Regions from separate parts of the Shewanella sp. S1-58-MNA-CIBAN-0166 genome, predicted to be linked through region 1. Evidence: riboswitches for the same ligand, from Rfam matches in the RefSeq annotation. Region 1 holds a riboswitch; the other holds the start of a gene.

Region 1 (10,514 bases):
GTTGAGGCTGAAGAAATTGTTGAACCGGGTGAGTTAGATCCAGACCACATCCATACACCAGGTATTTATGTTGATCGCGTTATCAAAGCCAGCTTTGAGAAACGTATCGAACAACGTACCGTCAAAGCTGCGAAATAAGGGAGACAACACCATGGCACTGACCAGAGAACAACTCGCCCAGCGCGTAGCAAAAGAATTACAAGACGGTTTTTACGTTAATTTAGGTATTGGTATCCCTACTCTTGTGGCTAACTATATTCCACAAGGCATGCAAGTGATGCTGCAATCTGAAAACGGTCTACTCGGCATGGGCGAGTTTCCAACCGAAGAAACCATAGACGCCGATCTCATCAACGCCGGCAAACAAACAGTTACCGCAGTTGCTGGGGCGTCATTCTTTTCATCGGCAGAGAGCTTTGCAATGATACGTGGCGGCCACGTAGACCTAACCGTATTAGGCGCCTTCGAAGTTGATGTTAACGGCTCTATCGCCTCATGGATGATCCCAGGCAAGCTGATTAAAGGCATGGGCGGCGCAATGGATTTAGTCGCTGGTGCTGACAACATTATTGTCACCATGATGCATGCAGACAAATACGGCAATTCAAAGTTATTGTCAAAATGCGAACTGCCATTAACGGGCTATGGTTGCATTAAACGTGTAATGACAGATTTGGCCTTTATGGAAATTAAAGATGGCGCATTCCATTTACTTGAACGAGCCCCTGGCGTGTCTGTTGAAGAAATCGTCACAAAAACAGCTGGTAAGTTAGTGGTACCAGACCATGTGCCAGAAATGACTTTTTAATTAATCTTAAATGGTTAATATAACAAAGCCCGCCACTCTGGATATACTCAGTAATGCGGGCTTTTTGTATTTTTTAAAATGACAACTAACTAAAAATACCTAACGGTTCGTTGATGTGACCGTTAATTTGCAGAAAAACTACCAGGTTAAAGGCGCAAGCAATTGATCATCTGCTGGGATAATCAATACGTTACTGCGCATCCGCTCTAAAACTAACTCAGCAGTATTACCTATAATCCGTCCTAATAATCCTTCTCGTTGCCGAGCACCAATCACAAAATATTCACTCTTCAATCTGCAGGCTAGCTCAAACAAGCACAGCTCAGGCTCACCAGCAATAATGTGGATACATTCGGGATCCATATTAAATTGAGCAATCTGTTTTTGATGATCTTTATATGCCTTTTTAACAAGAGCATGGGTATCAATCAAATCCATATCTCGTAATATTTTGGGTACCCTAAGCACAAACGCTAAATGTAATTTGGTCCCTGTAGCTTCTGCAAGTTGCTTACCATATGCCACTACAACGCTATTGAGCTGTTGCTTAATAGGATCATGAGTAGCAAGATCGACAGCCATCAACGTTGCGTTGCCTTTAGTGAGTGGATTACTGGTTAATAATAATAACGGGATCCGAGTATGGCGTATCAACTGCCAGTCAGTGGATAAATAATGGTCTGCATGATGTACAGCCTTCACCATAAGGTCAAATCCATGACGAATAGAATGATGACAGGCATGTTCAAATAAATATTTGCTCCACACCATGTGTACCGGAATATCTTCACCTTTAAGATCCACGAGATGCTGCTTTAATTCAGCTTCTCGTTGATCCATTAACTGCTTTTGAGCAACGCTGACTAAACGAGGGTTATAACTTTCAGGACCACTAAAATAAGCATAAGAATAAGCAAAAACTTCCGCATTTTTGTTCAATTGCTTAGCTAACAGCAAACCGCTCGCTATCGCATCGGTATGTGCTTGTTCCATTTGCGCGATAATAAACACCTTATCCATTTCCTTCTCCTTAAGTCTGCCAATTTTTGATGTACAGCTACTGAAATAGTGATGTCCTGATTAGTTGTGCTATATAACAATCTTCATTGCTGGTGGCTTGAACTAAAAATCCCATCAGCTGAGCTTTATAGGTAAATGTCACCGTTAAAAACAGTCGTCCAAATAACCAACTCGCCTAGCTCAAATAGTAAATAATTGAAAGTTCCAACTAAATATTTTTCCGCTAAAACACAGTAAACCATGTCTTATTAGCTATCATTAGTTTAGTCAATAGAGTACGTTTGTGTTTAATAATTAATCAGAAAGTTGATCGTAATCAACTTTCTGAGATCAAATTGAATCAAGGGATATAGCGCAAACTAAGGCAGACAAAATGACAATAGATAGTTTTGTAATGTCATTATTCTTTATTCTAGTGGTAGGTAGAATACTCGGTGAACTGAGCGACCAACTTGGGTGTCCAAGCGTGGTGGGTGAAGTTATTGCAGGGATATTACTGGGGCCATCTATTCTCAATTGGGTAGAACCTAATAGCACATTAGCTATTATCGCAGAACTTGGGGTTATCCTATTACTTTTTGATATTGGGTGCGAAACCTCAATAAAACGGCTCGTCAATGCAGGAGGTCAAGCCGTTCGGGTCGCATTATTAGGGATTGCTTTACCCATATTAACAACAGGACTTGCCAGTCTTTATTGGTTGTCCCTAGCACCTTTTACAGCCTTATTTTTTGGTTGTGCCCTCACCGCCACCAGCATTGGTATATCAATGCGCGTGTTAACACTATACAAACAGACCCAAAGTTCAGCTGGACATATTATTCTTGGAGCCGCGGTAATTGATGATATTGTCGGAGTGATACTGCTTAGTTTGTTGTTTCATTTTGCTTCCTCAGGTGAATTGGCATTAAGCTCAACACTGATGTTGTTTATCACGATAACCAGTTTTATCGTTTTCAGCCCCCCACTTGTTAGAGCTATCATTTATTTTACCCGCTGGTTACGTCCCAAAACGAATATCCCGGGTTATGAAGTGTTTGTGGTAATGTCACTGATTAGCATGTTTGCATGGCTGGCACACTGGTTTGGCACACCAGCAATATTAGGTGGGTTTGCAGTTGGCATGGGTATATCGCGGCAGTTTACTTCGCCATTAAATAAATTTTTGAAAAATCCCTTTCCTTACACTTATAAACTAGAACTGTCCTCTCGCCCGCTGGTGCAAATATTCAGCCCGATATTTTTTGTTTATGTCGGAGTTAGCCTCGATCTCAGCCAGTTAGATTCAAGTTTTACAGGTTTAGTCATTCTAGGATGGTTAGCGTTTATTGCTGTATTAAGTAAGTTCGTGGCAGGTTTAATAGCAGGTCAGAACTGGCAAGAAAAATGTATCATTGGTGCCGCTATGGTACCTCGTGGAGAGGTTGGGCTAGTTTTCGCGGAAATGGGCCGTCAACTTGGGGTGATACCAGCTAAAGAGTTTGCAATATTAGTTATGATTATCGCCCTAACGACCCTAATAGGGCCGCTTATTTTGAAATATACGTTAAGTAAGCAGCATTAACCGCTTAAGTCATTTCGACTGAAATATCAGTACTGAGTAACATAATGATCAGTCTACTAAAAACTGCAGCGCTTTCTCTAAATTAGGATCGTCAGGATTAGATGTATTTGTCACCCACGCAATATGACCAGTGCGGTCAATAAATACTGTTGTCGGTGTGCCTCTTACGCCATACAACTTAGCAACCTCATCCCCTAAAACCAACGTTTTCATCTTTACACCTCGATCTAGCAAGCTTTGTCCGGGAGTTGCGCCGACATCTTCTTTAAAACTAATACCAATCATTTGTAAGTCTGTATGTTGATATTTAAGTCGCAGCTTTTCTAAGCCGGGTTGAAGTTTTTTACAATATGGACACCATGTAGCCCAAAAATGCAAAATGACTGGTTTTCCCGCGTAGTCATGTAGATTAAATGGCTGACCATCAGCATGAGTTAACTCAAAGTTAGGAGCAACGGATTCTTCCATCTTCGACGCCGCATCAGCTATGTGTAACGGCATGAAAGACAAAAAGAACAATGCCAATATACTTATTCCAAACCAAACTAATTTCATCACTAGCCCCTTTTTGATGGCGTATTCTTTTGATAGATAATTTTGATAGATAATTTTGGATAGATAATTTTTGTAGATAACTCATAGACCGGACAAAAACGATTCTGTATTCGTTTGCAGAGCAAAAAAAATGGTTCATCAGTACTGAACTTTCTATAGGTGATTACGGTATTAATAAAGAGGCTAACAATACGCATATTTCAGAGTAAATAAATCGGTACATTAAACGTATAAAATTAAGTTTACGTTTACGTAAAAATAATACTGAGTTTTTACTCGAAATTGGGTATGGTTAGATAAATCAACTATCTGATTGGACCAGTAACTAACTACATTTTGTTGCCGAGACCCAACTAAAATACAACATAACCAAGGAATGATCTTATGCCAATTTACCAAGCTCCTCTTCGCGATTATCAATTCATTCTATCTGAACTGCTTAATGTCTATCAACAAACTGATTTACGTGGTTTTGATGAGTTAGATGCTGAGCTAACTGATGCGATTTTACAAGGTGTTGCCGATTTCAGCACTGACATCATGTTGCCACTCAATGCCAGTGGAGACTTAGAAGGTTGTAAACTGGTTGATGGTAAGGTCATTACCCCTACAGGGTTCAAGCAAGCTTATAAACAATACGTACAAGATGGTTGGGCAACATTAACTTGCGATCCTGAATTTGGTGGCCAAGGTTTACCCGAAGTTATCGGTACATTTGCAACCGAAATGAAAACAGCCACTAATATGGCGTTTGCCATGTATCCAGGCTTAACCCATGGCGCTTATTCAGCGATTCACGTTCACGGCAGCGATGCTCTAAAGCAAAAATATTTAGCCAAACTGGTCAGTGGTGAATGGACCGGCACCATGAACTTAACAGAGTCTCATGCGGGTACAGATTTAGCCTTACTGCGCACTAAAGCGGTTCCTGCTGGTGATGAACTGTTTGCTATTAGCGGTGAGAAAATTTTCATTTCGTCTGGCGATCACGACTTAGCCGACAACATCATTCATTTAGTATTAGCGCGTTTACCAGATGCACCGGACGGTGTTAAAGGTATTTCATTATTTGCTGTACCTAAGTTTTTAGTGAATGCCGATGGTAGCTTAGGCGAAGCTAACAAGCTTAGCGCAACAGGTCTTGAGCATAAAATGGGCATTCATGGTAACTCAACATGTGTGATGCATTTTGACGGCGCAATAGGTGAGCTTGTTGGTGCAGCACATCAAGGTCTAAAAGCCATGTTTACCATGATGAACCAAGCACGTTTAGGTGTTGGTATTCAAGGTTTAGGCGTATCAGATATTGCTTATCAAAATGCTCTCGTTTATGCCAAAGAGCGTATTCAAGGCCGTGCATTAAGTGGTGTTAAGCAGCCAGAGCAAGCTGCAGACTCATTATTAGTCCATGGCGACGTGCGTCGTATGTTGTTATCACAAAAGTCGTTCAACGAAGGTACACGTGCGCTAATGGGTCAACAAGCACTGTGGCTTGACCAAGTAGAACGTCATACCGATCCAGAAAAAGCCAAACAAGCTAATGCACTTGCTGCGTTATTTACACCGATTGTTAAAGGCTTTGTCACCGACCAAGGCTTTAAAGCTTGTGTCGATGCCCAGCAAGTCTATGGCGGCCATGGTTATATTAACGAATGGGGTATGGAGCAGTTTGTGCGTGATATCCGTATTGCAATGATTTACGAAGGCACAAATGGGGTACAAGCACTCGATTTAGTCGGCCGTAAATTACTTGCTGACAAAGGTGCAGCATTAACTTTGTGGTCAGGTATGGTGAAGGAATTAATTCAGCAAAACGCGGCTAATGACGCAATGAAACCTTATCTTGCAGGCTTAATGGATGCCGCTGGCGATCTTGAAAAAGCCACCGGTTTTATTGTGCAGTCAGCCAGTAAGAATCCTGATCTTATTGGTGCAGCGTCAATGGCCTATATGCAGTTGTTTGGAATTACCGCACTAGCATGGATGTGGACTCGCGTTGCAGCAACGTCATTAGCCGCATTAGAAGCGGGTACTGAAGAGACGGGTTTTTACCAAGCTAAACTTAAAACCGCACAATTCTTTATGAGCTATTGGGGCAGCCAAACCCGCAGCTTACGCAAACAAATTGAATCGAGTAGTGCAGATATTGTCGATTTCGCAGAAGCCGATTTTTAATAAATAGTGACACACAAAAAAGCCGCATCAATTAACTTGAAGCGGCTTTTTTATTCAGTTAAGTTGGGTTTGACTTAATCCCACAAAAACTCACGAAAATGCTTTCGACAAACCGACTCGTAACTTTCATTACCGCCAATGGCAACCTGCTCGCCTTCACGCATCGGTTTACCGTCATGATCAAGACGCACGACCATGTTAGCTTTACGGCCACAATGGCAGATAGTTTTAAGCTCAACCAATTTGTCAGCCCAGGCTAATAAATATTGGCTGCCTGGAAATAGTTCGCCTTGAAAATCATTGCGAAGACCATAGCACAATACTGGAATATCAAGATTATCAACAACATGAGTAATCTGTCTAACTTGTTCTTTACTTAAAAACTGACTTTCATCAATCAATACGCAATGAATTTTTTGCTCATCATTCGACGTCGAAATTAACTCAATTAAATTATCAGTGCTACCGAACACCTGCGCTTCGGTTTCGATGCCGATACGTGATGACACTTTGCCGACACCATAACGATTGTCTATCGATGCCGTCATCACTAAAGTGTGCATACCGCGCTCACGATAATTATAAGATGACTGCAGTAATGATGTTGATTTACCGGCATTCATCGCCGAATAATAAAAGTACAGTTGCGCCAAAATGAAGCGTCCTAATGTTTAGCTAGTGAATGTCGTTCATATTACCTTTTCCAACATCGTAATAACAAATAAAAATGCCGTATTCATAACGAATACGGCATTTTTATTACAGCTTAAATTGGACATTTACCTACATACAGTAGGGCTTAGTTCAAGAAATTACTTCTTAGCCCAAAAGTGTAATATCACAATGCTGATGACAAACAACACGCTACAGCAAACTAACCCTGCGATTAATGAGCCAGTAAAACCTAATACGGTGTAACCGACTAAACTGATGAAAGCGGCAATTAAGGCATACGGCAGTTGAGTAACCACGTGATCAATATGATGACAACTGGCACCGGTTGACGACAATATAGTGGTGTCAGAAATGGGCGAACAATGATCGCCAAATACCGCACCAGACAATACTGCGGCCAACATTGGCAACATCATAGTACTATCACTTCCCATAGCCATATCTGCTGCAATAGGCAACATAATCCCAAACGTGCCCCAACTTGTTCCTGTCGCAAATGCGGTAATACCCGCTAATAGGAATAACACTGCAGGTAACATCGCAAACGGAATATTGTCAGTGGCTAAACTTGCCATGTACTTACCGGTTTCAAGCTGTCCAATCACACTCGAAATTGTCCATGCAAAAAGTAATATGTAAATGGCTGGCAACATCGAGCGCGCGCCAACCGACATGCCTTTGAGTAACATAGACAAGTCAACTTTTTGCTGAATCGCAAGAATGAGCGTCGCAATAAGACCAACTACAGAGCCAAAAAATAGTGACGAGCTAACATCGGTATTCTCAAATGCCCCGAGTACGTTAAACGGTAAGTCTTTTGCTGCTAACACATCGGCGCCACTTGACACCATAAAATACACTGTCGCAAACACCAATACCGCGATAGGTAAAAATAAGCCCATCACTTTACCGGTATCGGCTTCAGGTAAATCTGTAACAGCGCCAGGGGGTTGGCCTTTTGACTCATCAAACAAGTTACCCCGCAGTGCGTTTAATTCATGCTGGCGCATTGGGCCAACATCTAAGCTAAACGTTGCAACACACAGTAATAATAATAACGAAAAAATGGCATAAAAGTTCATTGGGATCATTTGAATAAAGACGCTCAAATGACCAGAATCGGTAAATCCATGAGCCGTTAAAATACCGCCAATTAAGGCGATAATGTATGCACCCCAGCTAGATACGGGAGAAATAACACACACCGGCGCAGCGGTGGAATCAAGAATATAAGCTAATTTGGCACGCGAAATATGGTAGCGATCTGTGATTGGACGTGAAATCGAGCCGACGACTAAACTATTAAAGTAATCATCAATAAACACTACGCAGCCTAAAAACATGGTCATTAACTTGGCATCACGTTTATTGCGAATACGCAATTTAGCCCAATCAGCAAAAGCACGAGCAGAGCCACTGACAGTGATCAATGCTGTGATCATACCCAACACAATCAAAAAGCCTAAAATGTACACATTCCAACGGTTCAGTCCGGCGTCTTTCCAAACTAACTGGCTGGCTGTATTTAAAATATATTCGCCACTGCCAACCAATGAGAAATCGGTTAGTAATAAGGCGCCGAAAACAATGCCAACCCCTAAAGATAGCAATACTTTACGAGTTAAAATAGCCAGAGTAATAGCCACAAGTGGTGGCAAAACAGAAAGTGCCGAATCGGCATAACTTATTATCATAATTTAATTATTTCTTCGTTGGATACGAATGGAGAAAAACTAGAAATAAGGCTAAACATACACAGGAAGTGTATGCGTTAACTTAACTAGTAGCACTCCACAGTAATATCCATTTAATATGAATATCATTCTTTTTATCAAGTCGATAAAAACACTATGACAGTGCAGTCCCTTTCGAGAACTGCCCCAACAAATGCGGCTGATAACCCCATTTATTTCGGCATTGCACCCTTTTATGTCGAATTATTGGCATCACCCAATTCAACATGACTTTTATGCAACGCACCTCTACTTTTGTTGTTTGTAGTTAAAGCTCATTACACACAACGCGAACATACAATCATAAATTACATATTCTGCGCCAGTAAAAAGCACTAAACAGCACGAAAAATAACAACAACATCAATTTAAACCACAATTGCATAGCATTAGTTTAACGTTTTTAAATCAAATGCACACTAGTGTAATGGGCACAAAAACAGCAACCGCATCAAACCCTGGATATTTGAACTGAATTTTTAAAAATCAACACCTAAACCAGTACTAAATCCAAGAGAAATCCAAGAGTAGCCCAATAAAAAAGGTTTCTACCTTATGAGTAGAAACCTTTTAATCGTACAACAGAACGTTTAATAGCGCGTCAAAGTCGGCTGAACAACACGAGCTTAATCAACTCCTCCGTTTAGCGACTTAACATCTGATTAAACGAGGTTGTTCAATGCCGGTACCGCTTCAAATAAGTCGGCAACCAAACCATAATCCGCCACTTGAAAAATAGGGGCTTCAGGGTCTTTGTTAATGGCCACAATTACTTTTGAGTCTTTCATGCCAGCAAGATGTTGAATCGCGCCAGAAATACCCACTGCAATGTACAAGTTAGGGGCGACAATCTTACCCGTTTGGCCAACTTGCAAGTCGTTAGGTACAAAGCCCGCGTCTACAGCTGCACGTGATGCACCTACTGCTGCGCCTAACTTATCGGCTAGTTGTTCTAAAATGGCAAAGTTTTCACCGCTGCCCATACCACGGCCGCCAGACACAATAATGCCAGCATTACCGAGTTCAGGACGGGCTGATTCAGTGAGTGACTGAGAAACAAACTCAGTTTTTGAATCAATTGCTTGGCTTAAGTTGATGACTTCAGCACTGCCTGTTGATGCTACAACATCAAACGCACTTGAGCGCACAGTCATGACTTTCTTAGCATCTAAGCTTTGCACTGTTGCAAGCGCATTACCCGCATAAATAGGGCGTACAAAAGTGTCACTGCTTACAACTTCAATCACTTCAGAAATCTGGGCAACGTCTAATAATGCTGCTACGCGAGGCAATGTATCTTTACCTATACTGGTTGCTGCAGCCAGAATATGTTCATAGTCTCCGGCAATATCAACAACCAATTTTGATACATTTTCAGCTAGTTGAGCGCCATATTGAGCAGCATCAGCCACTAACACTTTACTCACGCCCGCTAAACTTTGTGCTGCACTTACTGCGGCAGAACAATCAGCACCAGCAACCAGTACATGAATATCACCACCAATGGCTGTTGCAGCGCTAACTACTTTCGCCGTGTCAGTTTTCAGGCTGACATTATCGTGTTCTGCTAATACTAAAATGGTCATATTAGATCACCTTCGCTTCATTTTTTAACTTATCAACTAACTCTTCAACAGAAGACACCATGATGCCCGCTTTACGCTCAACAGGAGGTGTGACGCTAAGTACTGTTTGATGTGCTCTTAAGCTCACACCAAGATCAGCCACAGCCATAATCTCTAATGGTTTGCGTTTAGCTTTCATAATATTAGGTAATGAAGCATAACGAGGTTCGTTCAAACGTAAGTCTACCGTCACAATCGCAGGCAAAGGCATTTTCAGCGTTTGTAGTCCGCCATCGATTTCACGAGTAACCGTAATCATGTCACCATCAATTTTGACTTCTGATGCAAATGTCGCTTGTGGCATATCAGTTAATGCTGCGAGCATTTGACCCGTTTGGTTATTGTCGCCGTCAATTGAC
Region 2 (10,514 bases), on a different contig from region 1:
CAATGTGTTAGTGCTCAATTATGAAGCTGATACCTTTGCACATCAATGTCTTGAGTTTGCCGATAATGTCACTGCCCTAGCGCTAGACTTTAATCATCACCTCACATTATCCTCTTGCGCTAATGAAAAATTACAATGCTATTTTGGCCATCAACTGCCTGAGTCATTAGCTGATGCAAAATTTGATAGCGTCATTATTTACTTTCCAAAAGCTAAACCCTTAATGAGCTATTTACTGCAACTGGCTGCACAACATTTAAATATCGATGGCCAATTGATGATTGTGGGTGAAAATAAAGGTGGAGTTAAATCAATTGATAAACTCACACCTGATTATTACTCAACCCCGATCAAGCAAGATAATGCCCGCCATTGTCTAGTGTATGTCAGTTATTTAACCCAAGCAGCACCAACGCTATCCATAAGCGATTGGGTAAGCCAATATTCACTAGAAACCCCACAGGGAACACTGCAAATTTGTAATACTGTCGGTGTTTTCAGCGAGAAACGTCTCGATCAGGGGACCGAATTACTGCTGTCACATTTACCGGATAACTTACGCGGCAGAGTACTCGATTTTGGTTGTGGTGCAGGGGTCATTACAGCTGCATTGCTAAAAGCCAATCCAGAGTTAACCATTGAGTGCATTGATATCAATGCAATGGCGTTACTCTCATGTGAATTAACCCTAGCAGCCAATAGTATGCAGGCAAAGGTCTATCCTTCAGATGGGTTTAATCAAATCTCAGGCAAGTTCGATGGTATTATCTCCAACCCGCCATTTCATGATGGGTTAACCAGCACGACTGATATTGCCACACAATTTGTCCAACAAAGTGCTATTAGGCTGACATCACAAGGTATATGGCAGATTGTCGCTAATCGTCATTTACCTTATTCAGAGACGATAGCGACGCATTTTGGCAAAGTGAATGTGGTAGCGGAAAACAATAAGTATAAATTGTATTTCCATCAACACTTATTCCAATAATACTCCGCACCTCAAACCGCTTCACTTATAAGCGACAAAGCAAGCTTACTGCTGGAAATGCAGATTAATATCAGCTAAATTGGCTTAAAGGCAAAATAACGCACATTTTGTAATTCATTTCGTTGGTATTCTATTTGCCTGTTATGACCTGATATAAAAATAAAAACAAAGGATGTTATGTTAGAGCCCTCAATCGTCGCACTAAGTGCTGATAAAAATAAAGTGGAATTACGTATAATTCCCAATACTCACGGCCCAGTGTCAGCAGAGGATATTAACGCCTTACTCACACAGGCGGCTTTTGCTATGCTGTTTCCTATTGCCCCTGCAATTGCTAAAGCGGTAGCGGAAGTTAATGCTCTATGCGGTCAAAACGCCGGAACTCACGAACTCTTTTTTGCCATTGCCGAACGTAAAGACGGTATCGTTAATATCAGTGTCAGTGACGATAAAATGCAAGCCAGTATGAAAATCACTTCAGCTTGGGGCGGCAAAGATATTACCCTGCCAGATGTACTTAATACCCTTAAAACTCAAAAAATTAAAATGGGATTGAGTAAACCTAAAATCATGGCATTAATGCAGCGTTTGTCGATATTGCCACCAGGAGAAACCTGTGAAGGCGTCATAGCTTGCGGTAAAGCAGCCGTTAACGGCGACAATGCGATATTAACCCGAAAAGTCGCCTTAGCTCGTGAGCGCTTATTACAACCACAAGAACGCGAAGACGGCTCGGTCGACATGCGTAATTTAGGCGCACTAATTACCGTTAAGCCCAATGATTTACTGATGGTTAAAAACCCTTCAACCATCGGCACCCCTGGTTTTAATGTTCACGGCGATGTACTGCAACAAATTCCTGGTAAAGATAAACCAATGGAACCAGGAACAGGCACCAGCTTACACCCTAAAGATCAACATAAACTCATCGCCACAGTGTCTGGTCAGCCAGTTGAAAATCGCAGCGGTATGCAAGTTGACGATATGCTGCAAATTAAAGATGTAGACGTTCGCTATGGCCACGTTAATTTTAAAGGCAGTGTTTTAATCACTGGCGATGTGCACGAAGGTATGGAAGTAAAAGCTAGCGGTGACGTAACGGTAATGGGCTTTGTTGAGTCCGCGTCTATTGAAGCTCAAGGTGATGTCATTGTCAGTAAAGGTGTTATTGGCCGTTTAATTAAAGAGCACGATCTCAGCACTAAAATAAAAGCTACCGGACAAATTTGTGCCCAGTTTGTGCAGTATTCCCATTTAGAGGCCCTAGGCAATATTCTAGTCACCAAGCAGTTACTTCACAGTCACTCAACCTCAGGTGACACTATTACCGTCAGTGATGCCCAAGCAAGACGAGGTGACTTAATCGGCGGCATTGCTACTGCGGCAAAAGGCATTAGAGCCATTGCATTTGGTGCTACCGCCGGCACTAAAACGGAATTGTTTTGTGCCATGCATCATGGTGAATTAAAGCAAGAACTTAAAGAGTTAGATGACAGCATTAAAGGCATGGTTGTTGCGGGCTTAGAAATAGAAGCAAGATTACGTAAATTACCGCCCAAAACGGAATGGCAAAGCGATGCCGGCATGATTGAGCAAGTCAAAATGATGCTCGAGCAAAAAAATCAAATGGCAGCAGAACGTATGAAAGAAGAACTAGAATACACTCAACATCTTAACGAAGTTGAAGGCTACTATAATAATTACGTCATCAAAGCTGAAAAACACATTTTCACCAACGTCGAAATTCATATAGGTGCGGCATTCAATCGCAGCCAACGTGAACATGGGCCGTGTATTGTAAAAAACGTCAATCAAGAAGTATCATTCGATTACAGTAATCGATAACAATCAGTTGGTAAGACAATAAAAAGTGGACAAACAGATAACTATGCAACAGATACATTGGCCGGCCATACTGCAGTTTGATCAAGATGATGAGCTAATGTATCTGGTTAACTATCAAGATTGGTTGGGCTTTATTTGCGCCAACCAATTTACCGTCCACGCTGAAGATAAACTCATCGACAATGCCGGCCATGTGTATAGCATCCAGAAACATCCGCCACAGGATCCCAGCGTGGCTGAACTGCCTGTACTGGTTAAGCTAAGCCAGGATATGAGCGTGTTACAGTTACTGCCACTGGTACGCCAGTATGGTCAGTTTCAAGGACATTGCTGCAGTGCAAAAATTGTCTTTACCACCATAGAGCAAGGTATTGCGACCGTGGCTGAATTAGAACATCTGTATTAACAACGTATTCAGACTGAAGATTAACAGCACATAACACCTCCTTTTTAGCATTACTAACCTTCAATTTACCAACAACAGACTCATGTTACTTACCTTAATCACTCAATCATAAATCTAAGCTAATGATTAACGAATATAATGGTAAAACCCATTGAGCAACACACACAGCTCTGGCAAAATGCCTCTATGCTCACTGTCCATAAACCCTGAGAATCCTTAATGGAATTACTAAATATTGAATGTCTAGGTAAACGTCTGCGACTAGAAGGCTCGATTGCGGGCTGGCAGCAACTTTATTGGGACAATCAACTGGTATCACAAAAGTCTGCAAGCGCTAGCGACCAAGCCTTTCATATTCATTCATTTGAACTGACCACTCAAACGTCGGTACCGACTGAAACAAATATCAACCACGACGAACCCGTTAAACCCAATATTGGTTCACTACCGGTACGATTAGAAATCGATGTTAACTGGCAACCGTTTCAACTGGATTATTGTTTATTAATAGATGATGAATCCATAACCCAAGGTCAACGAACCGTTGAAGATATTGAGCGTCAAACACCTGAAATTGCAGCAGTAAAAAACCAAAAGCTCAGTGTTGTTGGACTGGCATCATTAGGTTTTAAGCTACTAAAAAGTGCCAAGGTGGTTAAAGTCCTTTTTGCGGGAGCCAGTGTTGCGGCCTATTCATGGTTATTTTCATTTGAATTTGCCTTAGCCCTCATCGGCTGCTTAGTGTTTCATGAATATGGCCATATTCGAGCGATGAAACATTTCGGCATGAAAACCAAAGGGATCTATTTAATCCCTTTTGTGGGCGGCTTAGCGCTAAGTGATGAACGTATCAACACCCGCTGGCAAGATGTGTATATTTCGATTATGGGCCCGACTTTTGGACTCATTTTATCGATTATCTCACTTGGACTTTATTGGCTAACAGGCAACATATTCTTTGCCGGATTAGCAACATTCAATGCGCTGCTAAATTTGTTTAATTTACTGCCCATTTTACCTCTCGATGGCGGTCATATTTTAAAAAGCATCAGCTTTTCAATGAATAGTGTTGTCGGTCTAGTGGCTTGTATTGCTGGTGCCGCTATCGGTGTGTTCATTAGCTATAGCTTAGGGCTCGCCTTGCTGGGCTTTTTGTTACTGATCGGCAGTGTAGAAATTGTATTTGAATGGCGCGGTCGCCATCAAAGTCATTTATTGCCGTTAGATCGTTACGGGCAAATTTTCTCTACCGTATGGTATTTACTCACGGTAGCAAGTTTAGTGGGCATTATTTGGTATTTTGCTGCTTCTGGTAACGAAATGTTAGCGATTCCGCTACAGATTTTAGGCAGTTAATTGCAATTTACGCATCGACAAAAACGCCTGCAATTGCAGGCGTTTTTGTTTTACTTAGCCAAAGCAGTTAATCAACTAGGCTGTAATGGAAACACATTAGTCATCACCTTATACAACTCTGTGCCTTGGAGTACCGACGCAGAAGCAAAATGCAAAATAGGCACACAATCCATGGGTAAACTAATGGCTTGGTAAGCCTGTTCAGTACCATACAAATCTATGCGTAAAATGTTCGCTAAAGGTTTGCCTGCGGTTAATGGTTCACCGACACTGGCACAATATTCAATTAAGCCAGCTTTAGGTGCATGAAACTTCTTATAATCCTTCAAGTAACACCCAAATCTTTCCATACTGGCTGGATAAACTTTTTCAGCAATCACGCCACGGTGACTTAAATAAGCCAGTATGCCTTTGGCATCCTCTAACGCGTCAGCTAAATCAATCCGCTCTTGGCTTGCAAGCTCTAAGGTAAATGCTGACACAGGTACCGAAAATTCACGGCCTTGACTGGCTGCATACTCGGTTAACTGCCACCAAGGGCAAAAGGTAGCTTCATCCATCGCGCCACCAAAACTATTGGGGATAACCAAGGTATACGGGATCGAGAAAAATCTCGCCGCATCAATATCATACTCAGGGCAGTACAAGTGTTTGCACGACTTAGGGCCGGTATGCAAATCAAGCACTATGTCTGCTTGATGTGCCATAGCCTGTAAATTTACTGCTAACCGATGACCTGTTGAAATCCCAAAAGAATGAGTTAGGCGCGCCAGGCAAGTTTCTACCAACATTGAACGATAGGCGCAAAACAGCTCACTATTGGTTAAACGTTGGTGCTCGGCATACCAAGTTTGAATATCGACTTGATGATCAAAGTACTCGCGGTTCCAATTAACCCCTGTAATGGGATCAAAACGCCCTAGAGTAAACTCACCACTCTTTTGATTAATCCCTAAAGGATTGGCTAAGGGGGCAAGCGTAATATCACCTAAAACCTGGTAACCTTCCAATAAGGTCATCAGTTGATAAATCACCGCATTACCTTGCACTTCAGCACCATGAACATTGGCCTGAATATACACGCTAGGCGCAACACTCTCGCGACCAATGAATGAATATACTGGAACGGTCAATGCGTGTCCTGTCGCCAGTTCTCCAACTTGAACTGACGATTGTATTGCTTTAGTCATATGATTACTCAAACAGGTTTTGGTGCAAAGCATTAACCACTTGCGCCGCTTCCGACTCTGCAACCAACACACATAAATTATGTGGGCTTGCGCCTTGGCAAATCATCCGAACATTATGGTTTTCAAGCACTTTAAACACCCTACTACAAATGCCAGCCGTTGATGCTATGCGATTACCGATGATGGCGATTAACGCTAAATCTTCCTCGACTCTTACACGACAATGTTGCGATAACTCTTGTAATAACGACTCACTGAGTAAGCCCTGGCCACTTGAATCTGAACCCGTTTTATCTAGGGTTAACGATACGTTAACCTCCGAGGTCGTGATTAAATCGACGGATATTTTGTGTCGCGCCAAGGTCGCGAACGTTTCTGCCAAAAAGCCCTGAGCATGTAACATTTGCAAGCTATGCAAGTTAAGTAAAGTTTGATCGCGGCGCAACGCCACCGCTCTAAACACTGGGGTATCTTCAACTTGATGACGGATCCAAGTTCCGCCCATTTCAGGCGCTTTACTTGAACCTACAAACACCTGAATTTTTTGTCTTACTGCCGGTAAGATGGTGGCGGGATGCAATACTTTAGCGCCAAAGGTCGCCATCTCAGCCGCTTCATTAAAGCTAATTTCAGCAATCGGGCGGGCATTGGGGGCAAGGCGTGGGTCAGTGGTATAAATACCGGCCACATCGGTCCAAATCTCAACCGCTGTAGCACGAAGCGCTTCGGCAAGTAATGCCGCCGAATAGTCACTACCACCACGGCCTAATGTTGTTGTTCGTCCCTCTTCATCTGCACCAATAAAGCCTTGGGTAACGATGACGTAACGCGCAAGTAATGGCTGTAAAAAGTCACCTGCTAACATTGAAATAGCTTCAATTTGTGGCTCTGCGCGACCAAAGTGACTGTCGGTACGTAATACTTGGCGCACATCAAAATGATTTGAAGCAGTGCCCTTTTCCCGAATAACCGCAGAAAATAAAATCGATGAACATTGCTCTCCCGTCGACAGTAACTCGTCCATAACCGCTTTGCTGCGATTCAGCTCTAACGATTCGCTGAGTACTGACATCCGGCTGAGTATTTTATCAATACTGGCTGCCACGTCTTGCGGACGACCGAGTTCATCTAATATCACATATTGAATTTGAGCAATTTGCTTAAGCAATACCAAGCGACGCTCGTCATTCACATTAGCTTGAGTTAACTCAACTAATAAATTGGTCACTCCGCTGGAGGCGCTTACTACCACAAGGCGAGTAGCTTGATTAGCCAACACAATATCTGCACAACGGCTCATAGAGGCGTAATCAGCAACTGACGTGCCGCCAAATTTGGCAACGACTAATTCTGGGGTATCTATTTCAGACTGAACAAAGCTCATACTGATGCCTCCGCTGTTTGCGAAAGACTCAAAGATAAGATGTGATTTACTAACATGATATACGCTCCGAACACACTACGTTCGAAGAGCCTGGTGCTAAGATAACGCACCCTTATAGAAGGGAAACAGCAATCATCACCAGAAGCTCTCCACCAAAAAAATAGGTGACAATCGTTAGGATTCAGCCTAATCGACCGATATCAATGTTTGCCAAACAAACTGATACCTCGGCGCTAATCTCCATCATAAGTGGTCATCGGATTGGCATCCTCTCACTTACTACCTAGTTAACGCTCCTCTTCTGTTCCTCCCGAAGGAGGGAGTTGAAAATAGCAAAAAATACCCTATCAAGTCAATCAGCAAACACAGTAAAAATACACTGTTTTGATAAAAAATATCGCTGCAGTGAAATATTATGCAGCTGCGACTTCAGAGCAATGATTGTTCTCTATTACGAAAAAATGCCCATAAATATCCAAAAAACATAATTAACCGCAAATTACCGAGACAATCTAGTAAGCATTGTCTCAAATAATGTGTTAATTATTTTATCGCAGCTGCGCAGTTTTAATTACGTCATTATTTACCCAGTTATACGAACCTATCTCTGGCAACTCACTCACCATCCTTAATCGGTGATTAAAAATTCCCATATCAACTTCAGGTTTGATGCTATCAAGGCATGCAATCAAAGATAGCAAACCTTGATTAACGTAGTAAATTGCATGTTGATTAAATTCTCGACCAAGCTCAACAGCTTGTTCTTTATCAATAAAAATAGCCCAGCTCTTTTCCATATGCGACAAATCAGGTGCTGCACCGATTAACGCACGATAGGGACGATTATATTGTTGAATTTTAAATTGAAGCTGACGATCGAGTAAGCGATTTTGACTAGGAGAGAGTCTTGAACCACGGGGGTTATGGGCAGTAACAATAGCAAATGGGAAATCATGAGAAAGGCGTTGAGTAAACAAAAAATGAGTACTTTGATACTCATTCCACAATGTATCTATAACATTTTCCATAATAAATTTTCGTCAATTAAGCCAGAATTAGTCTAGCAGATAGGTTTGATTTCTAAAAGGTTTACGATCTAAATCAGCAGTACTATATTAGAAAACCATTAATTATTATCATCTTAGCAAGGTTAATCTTTCATATACTCGAGTGTTATATTAATTTTTTAACATTTAATTTGTTAACAAATGCCTAAAACGAGTACAATAACCATTACGCACTATTAAATCACTGTAGCAAAGTTAGCTACATACACCTCAAAAACTCAGCAAATGTTGTTGTGAGTGTGATGATTTTTTGATGTAAAGTTTACAGTCGTACTAAATTTGTTCTACATTTGATAAAACATTAATACGATTAAATAAGTTTGCAATAGAAGGAACTATCTTTCTAAATGGCATTCATAGTAAGTAAGCTTAAGTGCAACAAATTTTACACCATCATGAATAAGTGCAAACGCGTGCCTTGACGTAGTGGTAATTAATCGACGTAAGCAGACTCAGTAACCAGTATTAAGTGTTACATAATAGAGTTTATAGAGAGTGTTTAATTCAGGGTAGACATAGATAAACACCAAAAAATATCGGAATCTTAGCGCATTAGCTAAAGCGCTATTGCAATCTATTAGCACACAGTTCGCAAACAGTGGCTAGAATCGAATTTTATAAAATCAGGTAAATATCATGCAAAATCCGCACATTTTAATTGTTGAAGATGAAGCTGTAACTCGTAATACATTACGCAGTATTTTTGAAGCTGAAGGTTATGTTGTCACTGAAGCTAACGACGGCGCAGAAATGCATAAAGCCATGCAAGACAATAAGATTAATCTTGTTGTTATGGATATTAATTTACCAGGCAAAAACGGCTTATTATTAGCTCGTGAGCTACGTGAAATTAATAACATCGGTCTTATTTTCTTGACTGGCCGTGATAACGAAGTTGATAAGATTCTAGGTCTTGAAATTGGTGCAGATGATTACATCACTAAACCATTCAACCCTCGCGAATTAACGATCCGTGCTCGTAACCTATTAACTCGCGTTAATAATGCTGCCGCAGAAACTGAAGAAAAAGGTTCTGTTGAGTATTACCGTTTTAACGGTTGGAGCTTAGAAATCAATAGCCGTTCTTTGGTTAACCCACAAGGTGAAGCTTATAAGCTACCACGCAGCGAGTTCCGTGCGATGCTTCACTTTGTTGAAAACCCAGGTAAGATTTTAACTCGTGCTGACTTGTTGTTAAAAATGACTGGCCGTGAATTAAAGCCTCATGACCGCACCGTTGATGTGACAATACGTCGCATCCGTAAGCACTTTGAAAGCTTGCCTGATACGCCAGAAATCATCGCAACAATTCACGGTGAAGGCTATCGTTTTTGTGGTGACTTAGAAGCGTAATCTTTTAAGGTTAACCGCAATAAAAAACCAGGTGAATCACCTGGTTTTTTTATATCTGCTTTTTCGTTAATCCTTTAACACAATAGTGATTACTTCAGCTGTTGATCTAAAAATGCCGCTAATGATTTATATAAATGATTACGCACTTTCTCGCCACGCATTGAATGCTTAGACCCTGGGTAATCCATCATTTGGAATAACTTACCCTCATCTTGCAACGCTTTATATACTCTAGTGCTGTTTTCAAACAGAACGTTATCATCAGCCATACCGTGATACATCAATAAGCCCGATTGATAATTTTTGACATAAGGTAAAATGCTGCTGGCGTCGTAACCTTTTTTATTGGTTTGCGGGTTCCCCATATAACGCTCAGTATAATGAGTGTCGTACAAACGCCAATCCGTTACTGGCGCACCCGATATTGCCGCTTTAAAATAACCCGGCGCCTTAAACTGACTCATCAACGCCATATAACCACCATAACTGTGACCATAAATAGCAACATTGTCACCATCAATAAACGGCAAGCTACGTAAATAATCAACGCCAACTTTTTGATCGTTTACTTCAGCATCACCCATGTTTTGATAAATGACATGTTCAAATTGCGTGCCTCGGTGCGCTGAGCCACGATTATCTAATTGAAATACCGCATAGCCTTGCTGCAGTAAATATTGAGTAAAATAATCTGCCTCGCTCCAGCTGTTGACTACTAACTGAGCATGCGGTCCACCATATACGCGCACCACAACCGGATACTGTTTAGCGGCATCAAAAGGCACCGGTTTAAACAGTCTGTATTGTAATGCTTGACCATCTTCAGCTGTTAATTGACCAAAATCAGGCATTTGCCATAAACCAGCATAATCATAAAGCGGATGATTTTTATCAATGTTATTTTGCTCAACCCAAGCTAACT

What was found. A riboswitch is a leader RNA that binds a small molecule or an ion and turns the genes downstream of it on or off. The one in region 1 is predicted to bind lysine.
Region 2: another riboswitch for lysine. It lies ahead of lysC (lysine-sensitive aspartokinase 3); the one in region 1 lies ahead of AAEY99_RS12805 (Na+/H+ antiporter NhaC family protein).

Annotation. Positions count from the first base shown of each region.
Region 1 is NZ_JBEOPN010000019.1:65,652-76,165, reverse strand. It holds gene AAEY99_RS12840 (CoA transferase subunit A) at 1-138, shown strand, start outside; gene AAEY99_RS12835 (3-oxoacid CoA-transferase subunit B) at 152-808, shown strand; gene AAEY99_RS12830 (universal stress protein) at 947-1,828, opposite strand; gene AAEY99_RS12825 (cation:proton antiporter) at 2,202-3,392, shown strand; gene AAEY99_RS12820 (TlpA family protein disulfide reductase) at 3,441-3,947, opposite strand; gene AAEY99_RS12815 (acyl-CoA dehydrogenase C-terminal domain-containing protein) at 4,332-6,122, shown strand; gene AAEY99_RS12810 (thymidine kinase) at 6,197-6,775, opposite strand; gene AAEY99_RS12805 (Na+/H+ antiporter NhaC family protein) at 6,935-8,494, opposite strand; lysine riboswitch at 8,574-8,790, opposite strand; gene AAEY99_RS12800 (electron transfer flavoprotein subunit alpha/FixB family protein) at 9,193-10,116, opposite strand; gene AAEY99_RS12795 (electron transfer flavoprotein subunit beta/FixA family protein) at 10,118-10,514, opposite strand, start outside.
Region 2 is NZ_JBEOPN010000012.1:96,217-106,730, reverse strand. It holds gene AAEY99_RS09640 (methyltransferase) at 1-991, shown strand, start outside; gene AAEY99_RS09635 (flagellar assembly protein A) at 1,169-2,836, shown strand; gene AAEY99_RS09630 (DUF4144 domain-containing protein) at 2,880-3,242, shown strand; gene AAEY99_RS09625 (site-2 protease family protein) at 3,462-4,598, shown strand; gene AAEY99_RS09620 (succinylglutamate desuccinylase/aspartoacylase family protein) at 4,670-5,788, opposite strand; gene lysC (lysine-sensitive aspartokinase 3) at 5,793-7,172, opposite strand; lysine riboswitch at 7,307-7,481, opposite strand; gene AAEY99_RS09610 (DUF3293 domain-containing protein) at 7,721-8,200, opposite strand; gene arcA (two-component system response regulator ArcA) at 8,876-9,592, shown strand; gene AAEY99_RS09600 (S9 family peptidase) at 9,682-10,514, opposite strand, start outside.